DNA from 3 places in the Kitasatospora sp. NPDC088861 genome. Region 3 is predicted to be linked to each of the others. Evidence: riboswitches for the same ligand, from Rfam matches in the RefSeq annotation. Region 3 holds a riboswitch; each other region holds the start of a gene.
The links. Region 3 has a riboswitch for cobalamin ahead of ACIP37_RS20235 (peptidase). Riboswitches for the same ligand answer to the same signal wherever they lie in the genome.
Positions count from the first base shown of each region.

Region 1: another riboswitch for cobalamin. It lies ahead of ACIP37_RS17400 (ribonucleoside-diphosphate reductase subunit alpha); the one in region 3 lies ahead of ACIP37_RS20235 (peptidase).
Region 2: another riboswitch for cobalamin. It lies ahead of ACIP37_RS16130 (cobalamin biosynthesis protein); the one in region 3 lies ahead of ACIP37_RS20235 (peptidase).

Region 1 is NZ_JBIVJF010000008.1:245,011-249,399, reverse strand. Features, by position in the region: gene ACIP37_RS17400 (ribonucleoside-diphosphate reductase subunit alpha) at 1-1,542, opposite strand, end outside; cobalamin riboswitch at 1,734-1,877, opposite strand; gene ACIP37_RS17395 (hypothetical protein) at 2,299-3,336, shown strand; gene ACIP37_RS17390 (glycosyl hydrolase) at 3,477-4,389, shown strand, end outside.
Region 2 is NZ_JBIVJF010000007.1:262,836-267,224, reverse strand. Features, by position in the region: gene ACIP37_RS16140 (hypothetical protein) at 1-62, opposite strand, end outside; gene ACIP37_RS16135 (alpha/beta hydrolase family protein) at 408-1,529, opposite strand; cobalamin riboswitch at 1,793-1,925, shown strand; gene ACIP37_RS16130 (cobalamin biosynthesis protein) at 2,033-3,001, shown strand; gene ACIP37_RS16125 (cobyric acid synthase) at 2,998-4,389, shown strand, end outside.
Region 3 is NZ_JBIVJF010000011.1:108,050-112,438, reverse strand. Features, by position in the region: gene ACIP37_RS20250 (enoyl-CoA hydratase/isomerase family protein) at 1-847, shown strand, start outside; gene mmsB (3-hydroxyisobutyrate dehydrogenase) at 844-1,761, shown strand; gene ACIP37_RS20240 (enoyl-CoA hydratase) at 1,758-2,534, shown strand; cobalamin riboswitch at 2,621-2,742, shown strand; gene ACIP37_RS20235 (peptidase) at 2,842-3,915, shown strand; gene ACIP37_RS20230 (flagellar hook-length control protein FliK) at 3,935-4,389, shown strand, end outside.

The DNA.
Region 1 (4,389 bases), on a different contig from region 3:
GAGGCCGACCGGGCGCCAGCGGGAGTTGGAGGTGCCGGCCTCGGTGGTCGGGTAGAAGTTGATGTCCACCACGCGGTCGAGGAACGTCACGGCGGTGCGGACGGTGGCGTCGAGGCGCTCCCAGTCCATGGCGCCGAGCAGGTCGTCGACGGAGGCCCCCGGGGCGACGTGGGCGCCGAGGTTGACCGAGCCGAGGTTGCAGACGGCGGTCTCGGAGTCGTCCGTGACCTCCAGGATCTCGGTGCACAGGTTCGAGGAGTGCACCGTGCGGCCGGGCAGCGCGGTCTGGTTGGCGGCGCGGTTGGAGGCGTCCTTGAAGGTCATCCAGCCGTTGCCGGTCTGCGCCAGGGTGCGCATCATCCGGGCGTACAGGGTCTGCGCGGGGATGGTGCGCACGGCCTTGCCGGCCAGCTCGGCCTTGCGGTAGGCCTCGTCGAAGTCGGAGCCCCACAGGTCGACGAGCTCGGGCACGTCGGCGGGGGAGAACAGCGACCAGTCCTCGTTGGCGTTGACCCGGCGCATGAACTCGTCCGGGATCCAGTGCGCCAGGTTGAGGTTGTGGGTGCGCCGCGCCTCCTCGCCGGTGTTGTCGCGGAGCTCCAGGAACTCCTCGATGTCGGCGTGCCAGGTCTCCAGGTAGACGCAGGCCGCGCCCTTGCGGCGGCCGCCCTGGTTGACGGCGGCGACCGAGGAGTCGAGGGTGCGCAGGAACGGGACGATGCCGTTGGACTTGCCGTTGGTGCCGCGGATCAGGCTGCCGCGCGAGCGGATGCGCGAGTAGGACAGGCCGATGCCGCCGGCGTGCTTGGACAGCCGGGCGATCTGCGCGTAGCGGTTGTAGATCGAGTCCAGGTTGTCCAGCGGGGAGTCGAGCAGGTAGCAGCTCGACATCTGCGGGTGCCGGGTGCCGGAGTTGAACAGGGTCGGCGAGGAGGTCAGGTACTCCAGCCGGCTCATCAGGCCGTACAGCTCGGCGACCTCCCGCACCGACTGCTCGCTGTCGCCGACCGCCAGGCCGCAGGCGACGCGGAGCAGGAAGTGCTGCGGGGTCTCGATGACCTTGCGGGTGATCGGGTGGCGCAGCAGGTAGCGGGACTGCACGGTGCGCAGGCCGAAGTACTCGAAGCGGTCGTCGCCGTGCGCGTCGATCAGCGCGTCCAGGGCGGCGGCGTGCTTGGTGACGAAGGCGGCGGTGGTGTCGCCGATCAGGCCCTCGGCGTGGCCGACGGCGATCGAGGCGGCGAAGGAGCGCGAGCCCTGGCTGTTCGCCTCGTCGACGATCTCCAGGGCGAGCAGCCGGGCGGCCAGCTTCGAGTACTGGGGGTCCTCGGCGATCATCGACGCGGCGGCGTCCACGGCCAGCCCGCGCAGCTCGGCGAAGTCCGAGCCGGCGTGGCGGCCGCGCAGCGCGGCGGCGGCGACATGGCCGGGGTCCACCTGGGGGAGATCGACGCTGCGGTCGGTGAGCAGCCGAAGGAGCGCGCCGCCGGGGTCGGAGACCGTCGGGTCGGTGGGGGCGGGGCCGGTGCCCTGGGCGGGCAGGGTGGCTGAGGCAGCGGTGGTCAAGGCGCTCTCTCCTGGCGGCGATCGGCGGCGGTGATCGGGGGGTACCGGGCCGTTCGGGGCAGGGGAGCACGGCACGTACGCAGGAAGCGTCGCGCGACAGTGGCGTCCCCGGCCCGCCCGCGAGGCCCGGAAGGTAGTTCTCGTGCTGGCGCGGCCTCTGCGGGAGGGCCCGTGCGCACACCGTCGGCAGGTACTCGGACTCGCGGGGCGGCTACTGGTAGCCGCCCGCTCACCGCTGCGGGGCAGTCCCGGATTCGCACCGGGTTCCCCTGCATCGACAGCAGGATTGAGCATACATCTAGTGGTGTCTCTCTGATGCGACCCCACATGTAGTACGGCGCGGTGTGTCGGAGCGATAACCGGTGGTGCCGGGAGGGGGCGGGTCGTGGCCTTGGGGCGCCTCGGATCCGGGCTCCCGGCGCCCTGATTCCGGGCCCCGGCGTCCTGGTTTCGATACGGAACGGTCACCGGGCGGACCGGTTGCCGCGGGCATGCCCTACGATCTGGGCGCATGAGCGAGCGAAGCGCCGAGGGGCGCGTTTCGCGAAGCGATCATCGAGCGAAGCGAGGGGGCGCGTGAGCGACGGAACTGGCGCACCCGGGCAGGGTCCGCAGGGAACGCCTCCCACCGGGCCGGGGGACGCGCACGGTCAGCAGCCGCCGGTGGTGCCCGGTCCGGTGTTGCCGCCGAGCGGGGGCTTCGGGCCGCCGCCGGCCTCGTACGGGCCTCCGGTGCCGCCCGCGCAGCCGGTGGCGCAGCCCGGTCCGCCGGGGCAGCCTCCGCTGCCGCAGCCGGGACCGCCAGGGCAGCAGCTGCCGCCGCAGTGGCAGCCGAACCCCCAGGCGCACCCCCAGCCGCATCCCCAGGCACACCCCCAGCCGCATCCGCAGTCGTACCCGCAGCCCCAGGCGCCGCAGCGCGCCGAGCCGAACTGGGAGGCGCTGGCGGACCGCAACGCGGCGGACGGCAAGCGCCGCCGCCGACTGCGGGCCCTCGGCGTGGCGGTCGCGGTCGTCCTGGTCGGCGGCCTGATCGCGGGCGGGGCGGTGCTGCTGACGAAGGGCGGCGGCGACAAGCCGGTCGCCGGGCCGATCGCCTCGGCCTCCAACCGGCCGTCCTCCGCCGCATCGGGTGCCGCCCGGAGTGCCGCGCCGAGTGCCGCCGCAACCCCGGGCGGGAACCCGTCCGGCACCCCGGGCGGAGCGCCGGACGACCCGTCGAAGCCGATCTGGGAGGCCGCCACCGACCCGGCGCCGCAGGACGCGGGGGCACTGTTCTCCGCGCTCCAGGTGACGGTCAACGGCGCCACCTGGAACCGGACCTTCGTCTCGCTGGACTCGCCCTGCTGGGACGGGAACTCGACGACCGGCGGGCTCGGCAAGGTCCTCGGTGACCAGGGCTGCCAGAAGGTGCTCCGGGCGACCTACGTCTCCGGCGACAGCGCGGTGACCGTCGGCGTCGCGGTCTTCGACCACAAGATCCAGGCCGAGACTTCGATGAAGAGCTACACCGGCCACCTCAAGGGCGCCGTCGCGCCGGGCGCGCCGGCCTTCTGCGCCACTCCGGGCTGCACCAACACGCACAACACCCTGGGCCGGTACGCCTACTTCACGGTCGAGGGCTCGGCGAAGGGCGGCGACACCGCCGACGCCACCGCCACCGCGGCGGCCGTCGGCTTCGGCGAGCACGTGAAGGGCCAGCTGCTCCAGCGCGCCAAGGCCGCGTCCGCGGCCGCGCCGGGTGCGCCGGGGGCCGCCGCGGCCGGCTGATCCGCCGTGGCACCCCGGCCCCGGCGGGTTCGCTCGCCGGTGCCGGGGGAGTGTGGCAGGCTCTCGGGGCAGTCATTCGCACGAGTGTTCCGGTTGTGTCCGCCTGGGCCGGTGCCGGCGAGCAACCGGAGGAGCGGTCCGTGGCCCTGCCCAGAGCCCTGCGCGGCAGGCCCGCCGTCCTGGCCGCGGCCGGGGTCGTGGTCGCCGCGGGCGCCGTGGCGCTGTTGCAGCGTGACGGCCGGGCCGACGGCGAACGGCCCGCCCGCGTCCCGGTGACGGTCGGCCTCCCCGGCCGCACCCTGCCGCCGGAGGTCGGCCGGGACCTGCTCGCCCGGGATCCGCAGGCCTCGCCGAACGCCCGGGCCGTCCAGCAGCTGCTCGCCGACCTGGAGGACCGGGCCCGCACCGGGCAGAGCGGCGGGACGGTGATCGGCCAGCACGTCGAGGCGCACAACGAGCGCAACAACCCCGAGTACGGCGACTACCGTGGCACCAAGCAGGTCGGCTACTACTACAAGAAGGCCGCCGACCTCACCGGCAAGCTGCCCGGCTTCGTCGAGACCGACCTCGGCCCCGGCTACGGCCAGACCGGCTGGGGCGTCGGCGACCCGCGCTCCTACTCGGCCGGCCGGTGGCCCACCTGCCGGGCCGGCTGGCAGTACACCGACGACGCCGTCGACCTGCTCTCCGCCGTCTGGTCCGGTCACCCGCGCGCCGACGACGGCAGCTACGGCACGGCCGGCGTCCAGCACAACTGCGACGGCACCACCACCGAACTGCCCGACAACGGCGGGGGGCCGGCCGGGATCGTCGGCATGTCCTTCCACCAGCCCTACCCGGGTTCGGACGTCAAGTCCTTCGAGCAGGTGCTCTGTTCGAACTCTCCGGCCGCCAAGGACAAGGGCTGGTTCGGCCGGGTCGTCGACAGCGCGCACGACACCCCCGAGTACCGCGCGCTGATGACCGACCTGTCCTACCTGGCCGACCACCTGGAGTACCTGGCCGCCCACGACGTGCCGGTGCTGCTGCGCCCGTACCACGAGATGAACGTGC
Region 2 (4,389 bases), on a different contig from region 3:
ACCCCGGCCCCGCCCGGCTTGCCGGCGGCGGGCCGGTGGGCCGTACCGGGGAGACGGGTCACCGTCGCACCAGTACCGATCGTCGGAGGGAGCGGGGCATCACGGTCGCGCGGATTCCGAGACGTCACGTCGAGCAGTCTTCCCCTTGTACCGGCCTTCTGTCACATCCGGTTGGCTGTACGGACGGGCGGCCGTCGACGGCACCTCCCCAAGATCGGGCAACAATCGGGCAACAGAGGCAAACCGCCTGGCCGGAAACAGGTGGCGGGGTCATGCCATCACGGCTCAACCCTTGCGGCGACGGTCGCGCTACCCGCCCGACCGGTCACACTCCGTGGCCGACAGGTGAGGTCCGGGTTCCGTACGGAGGCCCCGCGGGTGTGACTTCTCGCGCGGGGGGGCTGGGTTCAGAGAAGGGGGGTGAGCCAGCGGCGGAGGAGTTCGGTGTAGTGGGTGGGGGCGGAGTTCCAGAGGGTGGCGTGGTCGGCGCCCGGGAAAGGCCGGAGGCTGACCACGCCGGGGCGGGCGGCGGCGAGGCGCTCGGCGGCGCGGAAGGGGGCGACCTGGTCGTCGGGGCTGTGCAGGAGGAGGGTGGGGACGCGCAGGTCGGCGCCCTCGGCGATGCGGCCGAAGTCGGCGAGGTCGACGCCGGTGCGGCCCTCGGCGGCGAGGGCGCCGAGCTCGGCGGCGGCGCCGGTGTAGCCGGCCCGGGCGGCGCCGCGGCGGGCGGTGGCGGGCAGGTCGAGGACCGGCGAGTCCAGGACGAGGCCGCTGATGGCATGGGCCCAGGCGGAGCGGGAGGCCGTCTGGAGGGCCATGGTGGCGCCGAGGGACCAGCCGTACAGGATGACCCGGCCGGCGCCGCTGTCGAGGGCGAGCCGTACCGCCGACTCGACGTCGCGCCACTCGGTCTCGCCGAAGTGGCCGAGCCCGTCCGGCGAGGCCGGGGCGCCCTGGTCGCCGCGGTAGGTGACGGCGAGGGCGGGCAGGGCGAGGCGGTCGAGGACGGGGAGGACCGGGAGGGTCTGCTGCCGGTCGGCGCCGGGGCCGTGGACGAGGATCACCCAGGTGCCTCGTTTGCCGTCGAGGCGCCAGGCGGGGAGGGCGCCGAGTTCGCCGTCGGCGGCGGTGTCGGTGAAGGGGAGGCCGAGCGCCTCGGTGGGGTCGCCGAGGTGGACGCGGGGGGTGAAGCGGACCTCGGTGCCGGGGGTGAGGGTGCCCCGGTCCGCGCGGACGAGGCGGCGGGTGACGCCGTTCTCGTCGCTGTGCAGGACCTCCTCGACGACGGCGTGGCCGTGGTCGTCCCATTCCACGGCCCAGTGGCCGGGGCGAAGGCTCTCGGGGCGGCGGTTGAAGGTGATCCGGCCCGCGGCGAGGCTCCGCACCAGGACGGGGCCGGACTCCCGGGCGGCGCTCGCCGGGTGGACCAGCCGTTCGGAGGCCCGGCGGCCGATCACCAGGACGGCGGCCCCGGCGGCCCCGGCGCCGACGACGGCGGCCGCCACGACGGCCGCGGTTCCCCAACGCATATCGCTCCCCGCTCTGCTGGTCTTGGACCGGACGGTGTCCGGGCGGTGTCCGGGCACCAGTTCACCGGGGGGCCGCGCGGGCGGCCACCGGGCTGGGCCGTCCGGGGCACAGCGGGGCCTCGGGCTGGGCGGGCGTCAGGCAGGGCGGGGCGGGCGGATCGGAGGTGGCGACGGGGCTCCGAGGTGTGACCAACCCCTCCGTGACCTCGGTTGACTCCCGGTTCGGCCGCGTGATGGGATCCTGGGGCCAAACGGAGGCATGCAGAGGAAGCCGGTGCGAGTCCGGCGCGGTCCCGCCACTGTCACCGGGGAGCACGCTCGGAACATTGCCACGGCGGACCGTCAGAAGCCGCTGGAAGGCCCGGGGGTGTGTCCGACCCGGAAGCCAGGAGACTCTCGCCCCCGGTACGTCGATCCAGGGCGCGGACCCTGAGTGAGGACACGCACGCGATGCAGGCTGCCCCGCCCCGCCGGACCCCACGCGGCCTTCCGCCGAACCCGCCGTGCGCCCGCTGACCCGCGCCGCCGCGTTCGCGCTCGGCGCCGCCGCGGGCTTCGCCGCGGACGCCCGCTTCGCCGACCCCCGGCGCGGCCACCCGGTGGCCGTCTTCGGCGGTGCGGCGACCCGGCTGGAGCGGCGGGTGTGGCAGGACGACCGGGTGGCCGGCGCCGGGTACACGGCGCTGTGCGTCGGCGCGGTCGCGGCCGGCGCGGTGGCCCTGGACCGTACGGTGGGCCGGCGTCCGCTGGGCCGGGCCGCGCTGGCGGCCGCCGCGACCTGGACGGTGCTGGGCGGCACCTCGCTGACCCGGGAGGCGCGCACCATCGGCCGGTCGCTGGCCACGGGCGACCTGGCGGCCGCGCGGGAGCGGCTGCCGCACCTGTGCGGGCGGGACCCGAGCGCGCTGGACGGGCCTCAGATCGCCCGCGCGGTGGTCGAGTCGGTGGCCGAGAACACGGCGGACGCCGTGGTGAACGCGCTGGTCTGGGGCACGCTGGCGGGCACCCCGGGGCTGCTGGCGTTCCGCGCGGTGAACACGCTGGACGCGATGGTCGGCCACCGCTCGCCGCGGTACGCCCGGTTCGGCTGGGCCTCGGCCCGGCTGGACGACGTGGCGGGCTGGCCGGGCGCCCGGCTGACGGCTCTGCTCACGGTGGCCGCCGCGCCGCAGCCGAAAACGGCCTGGCGGGTCTGGCGGCGGGACGGTTCGGCGCACCCGAGCCCGAACGCGGGCCAGGCGGAGGCGGCCTTCGCGGGCGCGGTGGGCGTCCGGCTGGGCGGGACCCTCCAGTACGGGGAGCGGGTGGAACACCGGCCGGTGCTGGGCGCGGAGTTGCGGCCGGTGACGGCGGACGACATCGAGCGGGCCTGCGTGCTCTCCCGGCGGGTGGGCGCGCTGGCCCTGGGTACGACGGTCGCGGGGCACGTCGCGCTGCGCTTGCTGACGACACGGTGGAGGGGAAGGGCATGAGCAACGCACTGCTGGTCGCGGGGACGACCTCGGACGCGGGCAAGAGTGTGGTGACCGCGGGCATCTGCCGCTGGCTGGCCCGGCAGGGGGTGCGGGTCGCGCCGTTCAAGGCGCAGAACATGTCGCTGAACTCCTTCGTCACCGCCGACGGCGCCGAGATCGGCCGGGCGCAGGCGATGCAGGCGCAGGCGGCCCGGGTGGAGCCGGAGGCGGCGATGAACCCGGTGCTGCTGAAGCCGGGGGCGGACGGCCGCAGCCAGGTGGTGCTGCTGGGCCGGCCGGTCGCCGAGGTGGGCGCGCTGGACTACCGCGAACGCAAGCCCGTCCTGCTGGAACGGTCGCTGGAGTGCCTGGCGGATATGCGCCGCCGCTACGAGGTGGTGGTCTGCGAGGGCGCCGGTTCGCCCGCCGAGATCAACCTGCGGGACCGGGACATCGCCAACATGGGCCTGGCGACGGCCGCCGGGCTGCCGGTGGTGGTGGTCGGGGACATCGACCGCGGCGGCGTCTTCGCGGCGATGTACGGGACGCTGGCACTGCTGTCGGCGGAGGACCAGCGGCACGTGGCGGGCTGGTTCGTCAACAAGTTCCGCGGCGACGCGCGGCTCCTGGCGCCCGGCCTGGACATGCTGCACGGGCTGACCGGCCGTCCGGTGCTGGGCACCCTGCCGATGCTGCCGGGCCTGTGGCTGGACGCCGAGGACTCGCTGGACCTGTCCACGGTGGTGGACCGGGTGGACGGCCGCGGCCCGCTCGGGGCGGACGTGCTGCGGGTGGCCGTGGTGCGCTTCCCCCGGCTGTCGAACTTCACCGACCTGGACGCGCTGGCGCAGGAGCCCGGTGTGCTGGTGCGCTGGGTGACCCGGCCGGAGGAACTGGCCGACGCCGACCTGGTGGTGCTGCCCGGCACCCGGGCCACCGTGGCCGACCTGGCCTGGCTGCGCGAACGCGGCCTGGAGCCGGCGCTGAAGGCGCGGGCGGCGGCCGGGCTGCCGGTCCTCGGGGTGTGCGGCGGCTACCAGATGCTGGCGCGCGGGATCGAGGACGAGGTGGAGTCCGGGGCCGGCTCGGTCGAGGGCCTGGGCCTGCTGCCGACGCACGTGCGGTTCGGCGCCGAGAAGGTGCTGGCGCGGCCGGCCGGCACGGCGTACGGGCAGCGGGTCGAGGGGTACGAGATCCACCACGGAGTGGTGGCCGTGGAGGGGGGCGAGCCGTTCTTCTCCGATGACGACGGGCACGGCCTGGACGGCTGCCGGGTCGGCCCGGTGTGGGGCACCACCTGGCACGGCGCGCTGGAGAACGACGGCTTCCGCCGTGAACTCCTGCGCGAGGTCGCCGCGTTGGCGGGCCGGGCGTTCGTGCCGGCGCCGGACACCTCGTTCGCCGAG
Region 3 (4,389 bases):
CGCCGCCACCGGCGCGGCCCCGGGCGCCGTCGAGGAGTTCTGGCGCGACGAGTACCGCCTCAACGCCCGCATCGCCCGCTACCCCAAGCCCTACGTCGCGCTCATGAGCGGCATCGTGATGGGCGGCGGGGTCGGGGTCTCCGCCCACGGCAGCGTCCGGATCGTCACCGAGACCACGCGCATCGCCATGCCCGAGGCCGGCATCGGCTTCGTCCCGGACGTGGGCGGCACCTACCTGCTCGCCCTCGCGCCCGGCGAGTCGGGTACCCACCTCGCCTTGACCGCGGGCTCCGTCGGCGCCGCGGACGCGCTGCTCTGCGGCCTCGCCGACCACTTCGTCCCGGCCGAGCGGCTGCCCGCGCTGCTGGACGACCTGGCCGAACTCCCCGTGCACGACGCCCTCGAACGGAACGTCGGGCCCGCACCGGCCGGCGTGCTGGACGGCCGGCGGGCGTGGATCGACCGCTGCTACGGGGCCGGCACCGTGGAGGAGATCCTCGACCGCCTGCGGGACAGCGGCGAACCGGAGGCCAAGGAGGCCGCGGACCGGATCGCCGCCAACTCGCCCGCCGCCGTGAAGGCCACCCTGGCGGCGCTGCGCCGGGCCCGTACCCTCGGCCCGCTGGAGGCCGTCCTCGACCAGGAGTACCGGACCTCCTGCGCGGCGCTCTCCACACCGGACCTGGCCGAGGGGATCCGCGCCCAGGTGATCGACAAGGACCGTTCCCCGCGGTGGAACCCGTCGACGCTGAGCGCCGTCGAGCCCGCCGCGGTGGCCCGCTACTTCGCCCCGCTCGGCGACCGGGAACTCGGCCTGGCCCCCACCACACCCCTGGAGCGCTGGTGACCCGCCGCAACGGAGTCAACGGATTCAACGGAGTCATCGGATTCATCGGCCTCGGCAACATGGGCGGCCCGATGGCCGCCAACCTCGCCGAGGCCGGGCACACCGTGACCGGCTACGACCTGGCACCCGAGGCGCTGCGGCGGGCGGAGGAGGGCGGCGTCCGTCCGGCGCGGTCCGCGACCGAGGCGGTGCGGGAGGCCGACGTCGTCATCAGCATGCTGCCGGCCGGCCGGCACGTGCTGGCCGCCTACGCGGACCTGCTGCCCGCCGCCCGCCCGGGAACGCTCTTCGTCGACTGCTCCACGATCGACGTCGCGGACGCCCGGGCGGCGCACGACCTGGCCGTGACCGCCGGGCACCGGGCAGTGGACGCGCCGGTCTCCGGCGGGGTGGTCGGTGCCACGGCCGCGAGCCTCACCTTCATGGTCGGAGCCGCCGAGCCGGACTTCGAGGCGGCCCGACCGGTGCTGGAGGCGATGGGCCGCAAGGTCGTGCACTGCGGATCCCCCGGAGCGGGGCAGGCCGCGAAGATCTGCAACAACATGATCCTGGGCATCTCGATGATCGCGGTCAGCGAGGCCTTCGTGCTCGGAGAGAGCCTCGGGCTCAGCCACCAGGCCCTCTACGACGTCGCCTCGACCGCCTCCGGCCAGTGCTGGGCGCTCACCACCAACTGCCCCGTCCCCGGGCCGGTGCCGACCAGCCCGGCCAACCGCGACTACGCGGCCGGGTTCGCCGCCGCCCTGATGGCCAAGGACCTCGGACTCGCCGCCGGGGCCGCCGACGCCGCGGGCCTGCCCACGGACCTCGGACGCAGGGCGGCACAGCTGTACGCGGACTTCGCTCAGGCCGACGGGGGCGCCGGCCTGGACTTCTCGGCGATCATCACCACCCTGCGGGAGGACGGCAAGTGACCGGCTACGAGACGATCCTGGTCGAGCGCAAGGGCCGGGTGGGGCTGATCACGCTCGACCGGCCCAAGGTGCTGAACGCGCTCAACACCCTGCTGATGAACGAAGTCGTGCAGGCGGCAACGGAGTTCGACCGTGACCCGGAGATCGGCGCGCTGGTGATCACCGGCTCCGAGAAGGCCTTCGCGGCCGGCGCCGACATCAAGGAGATGCAGTCGCTCGACTTCGTCGACGCCTACCTCGGCGACTGGTTCGCCGCCTGGGACCGCTTCGCCGCGCTGCGCAAGCCGGTGGTGGCGGCGGTGGCGGGCTACGCGCTGGGCGGCGGCTGCGAGCTGGCGATGCTGTGCGACGTCCTCCTGGCGGCGGACACCGCGAAGTTCGGGCAGCCGGAGATCAAGCTCGGCGTGATCCCCGGCATCGGCGGCTCGCAGCGGCTGACCCGGGCGGTCGGCAAGGCGAAGGCGATGGAACTCTGTCTGACCGGCCGGATGATGGGCGCCGAGGAGGCCGAGCGGGCCGGCCTGGTCTCCCGCATCGTCCCGGCGGGCCAACTGCAGGCCGAGGCCCTGGCGGTGGCCGAGACGATCGCGGCGATGTCCACCCCGGCGGCCGTCATGCTCAAGGAGAGCGTCAACCGCTCGTACGAGACCACGCTCGCCGAGGGCGTCCGCTTCGAACGGCGACTGTTCCACGCCACGTTCGCCACGGCGGACCAGAAGGAGGGCATGGCGGCCTTCGCCGAGAAGCGCCCACCGGAGTTCCTTCACCGCTGACGGTCCGAGCGGTTCGCGGCGCGATGTGGCGCGATGCGGCGGACGATCCCTTGACCGGGACTTCTCCGTCTCGCCATGATGGGCCGTCATGTTGTGACTCCGCCGCTGGGGGAAGTCCGGTTCGAATCCGGCGCTGACCCGCAACGGTAGGCCGCCGATCCGATGTCGGCGGCGAGCCCGAGTACCCGGCGGCGGAGGTGTGTCGTCCCCTCCTCCCGTCGTGGTCTGCGGGCCGGAGCTCCGAGGGCTGCCCGGCTTGTTGCCGCCGTCCTCCGGGCCCCTGCGTGCGGGCCCGGAAAGGCCCACCGTGTCCTCGTTCCGACGCCCCCTGCGCCTCTTCGCGATACCCGCGCTCGCCCTCGCCACCGTCCTCCCGGCGGCCGCTGCCGCCCACGCGGCACCTGCCGCCGCGACTTCGTCCCCGACGGTCCGCCCCGACGCCGCCGCGGGCGGCTGGCTCGCCCGCCAACTCGTCGACGGCGACCACTTCGAGTCCGTCTTCAACGGGACCGCCTACCCCGACCAGGGCCTGACCATCGACGCCGTGCTGGCCTTCGCCGCCTCGCACAGCTCCGACCAGGCCGCCACGAAGGCCACCGCCTGGCTGGCCAAGCCCGAGGTCATCAGCGGCTACCTCGGCGACGGCACCACCGAGGCCTACGCGGGCGCGACCGCCAAGCTGCTGCTCGCCGTCGAGGTGCGCGGCGGGAACCCGACGGCCTTCGGCGGCGTCGACCTGCCGGCCCGCCTGCGCTCGCTCCAGACCGCCGAGGGCCGGTTCTCCGACCGCTCGCAGTGGGGCGACTACAGCAACGCCTTCGGCCAGTCCCTGGCCGTGATCGCCCTGCACCGCACGGCCGGTGGGGCCCCGGCGACGGCCGTCGACTTCCTCGCCAACAGCCAGTGCGCGGACGGCGGGTACCCGGTCGCCTTCGGCCAGGCCACCTGCGCCAGCGACCCGGACGCCACCGCGCTCGCCGCCCAGGCCCTCGCCGCGACCGGCCGCACCGCCAAGGCCGACGCCGGACTCGGCTGGCTGACTGCCCACCAGAACGCCGACGGCGGCTTCTCGGCCGCCGGGGCCGCCGCGTCCAACGCCAACACCACCGGCCTCGCCACGCAGGCGCTGCTGGCCGGCGGACGCTTCGGGGCCGGCCTCAAGGGCTGGAGCAGCCTGGTCAAGCTCCAGCAGGGCTGCGCCACGGACCCGGGCGTGCGCGGGGCGGTCGCCTACGACGCGACCGGCTTCAACCCGGCCACCGGCGCCCGGGCCACGGCGCAGGCCGTCCTCGGCCTCGCGGGCACCCCGCTGGCCACCCTCTCCGCCGCCGGTGCCCGCCCGGACGCGCCCGTGCCGGCCTGCCCGGCGACCACCCGCTGACCCCGCGAGGAGAGCTCCGATGACCGACACCATGGCGCCCGCGCGCCCGGCCCGCCGCACCCTCGGGTCGATCGCCGCCGCCGCTGCCCTCACCGCCGGACTGCTCGGCGCCTCCGTCGTCCAGGCCCCGCAGGCGCGGGCCGCCGCCTGCGACGGCACCACCGGCGTCACCGTCGTGGTCGACTTCACCGCCGTCGGCGGTGGCATCCAGACCGGCTGCGCACCCGGCGACCCGGCCAGCGGCCTGGCCGCGCTGACCGGCGCCGGGTTCGCGTACACCTTCCACCCGCGCTACCCGGGCTTCGTCTGCACCATCAACGCCCTGCCGACGACCTGCGCCAACCCCACCGGCAGCGCCTACTGGTCGTACTGGCACGCCCAGCACGGCGGCCCCTGGTCGTACAGCAACCTCGGCGCGGGCAGCTACAACCCGGCGCCCGGCGACGTCGAGGGCTGGTCCTTCGGCGCCGGCGC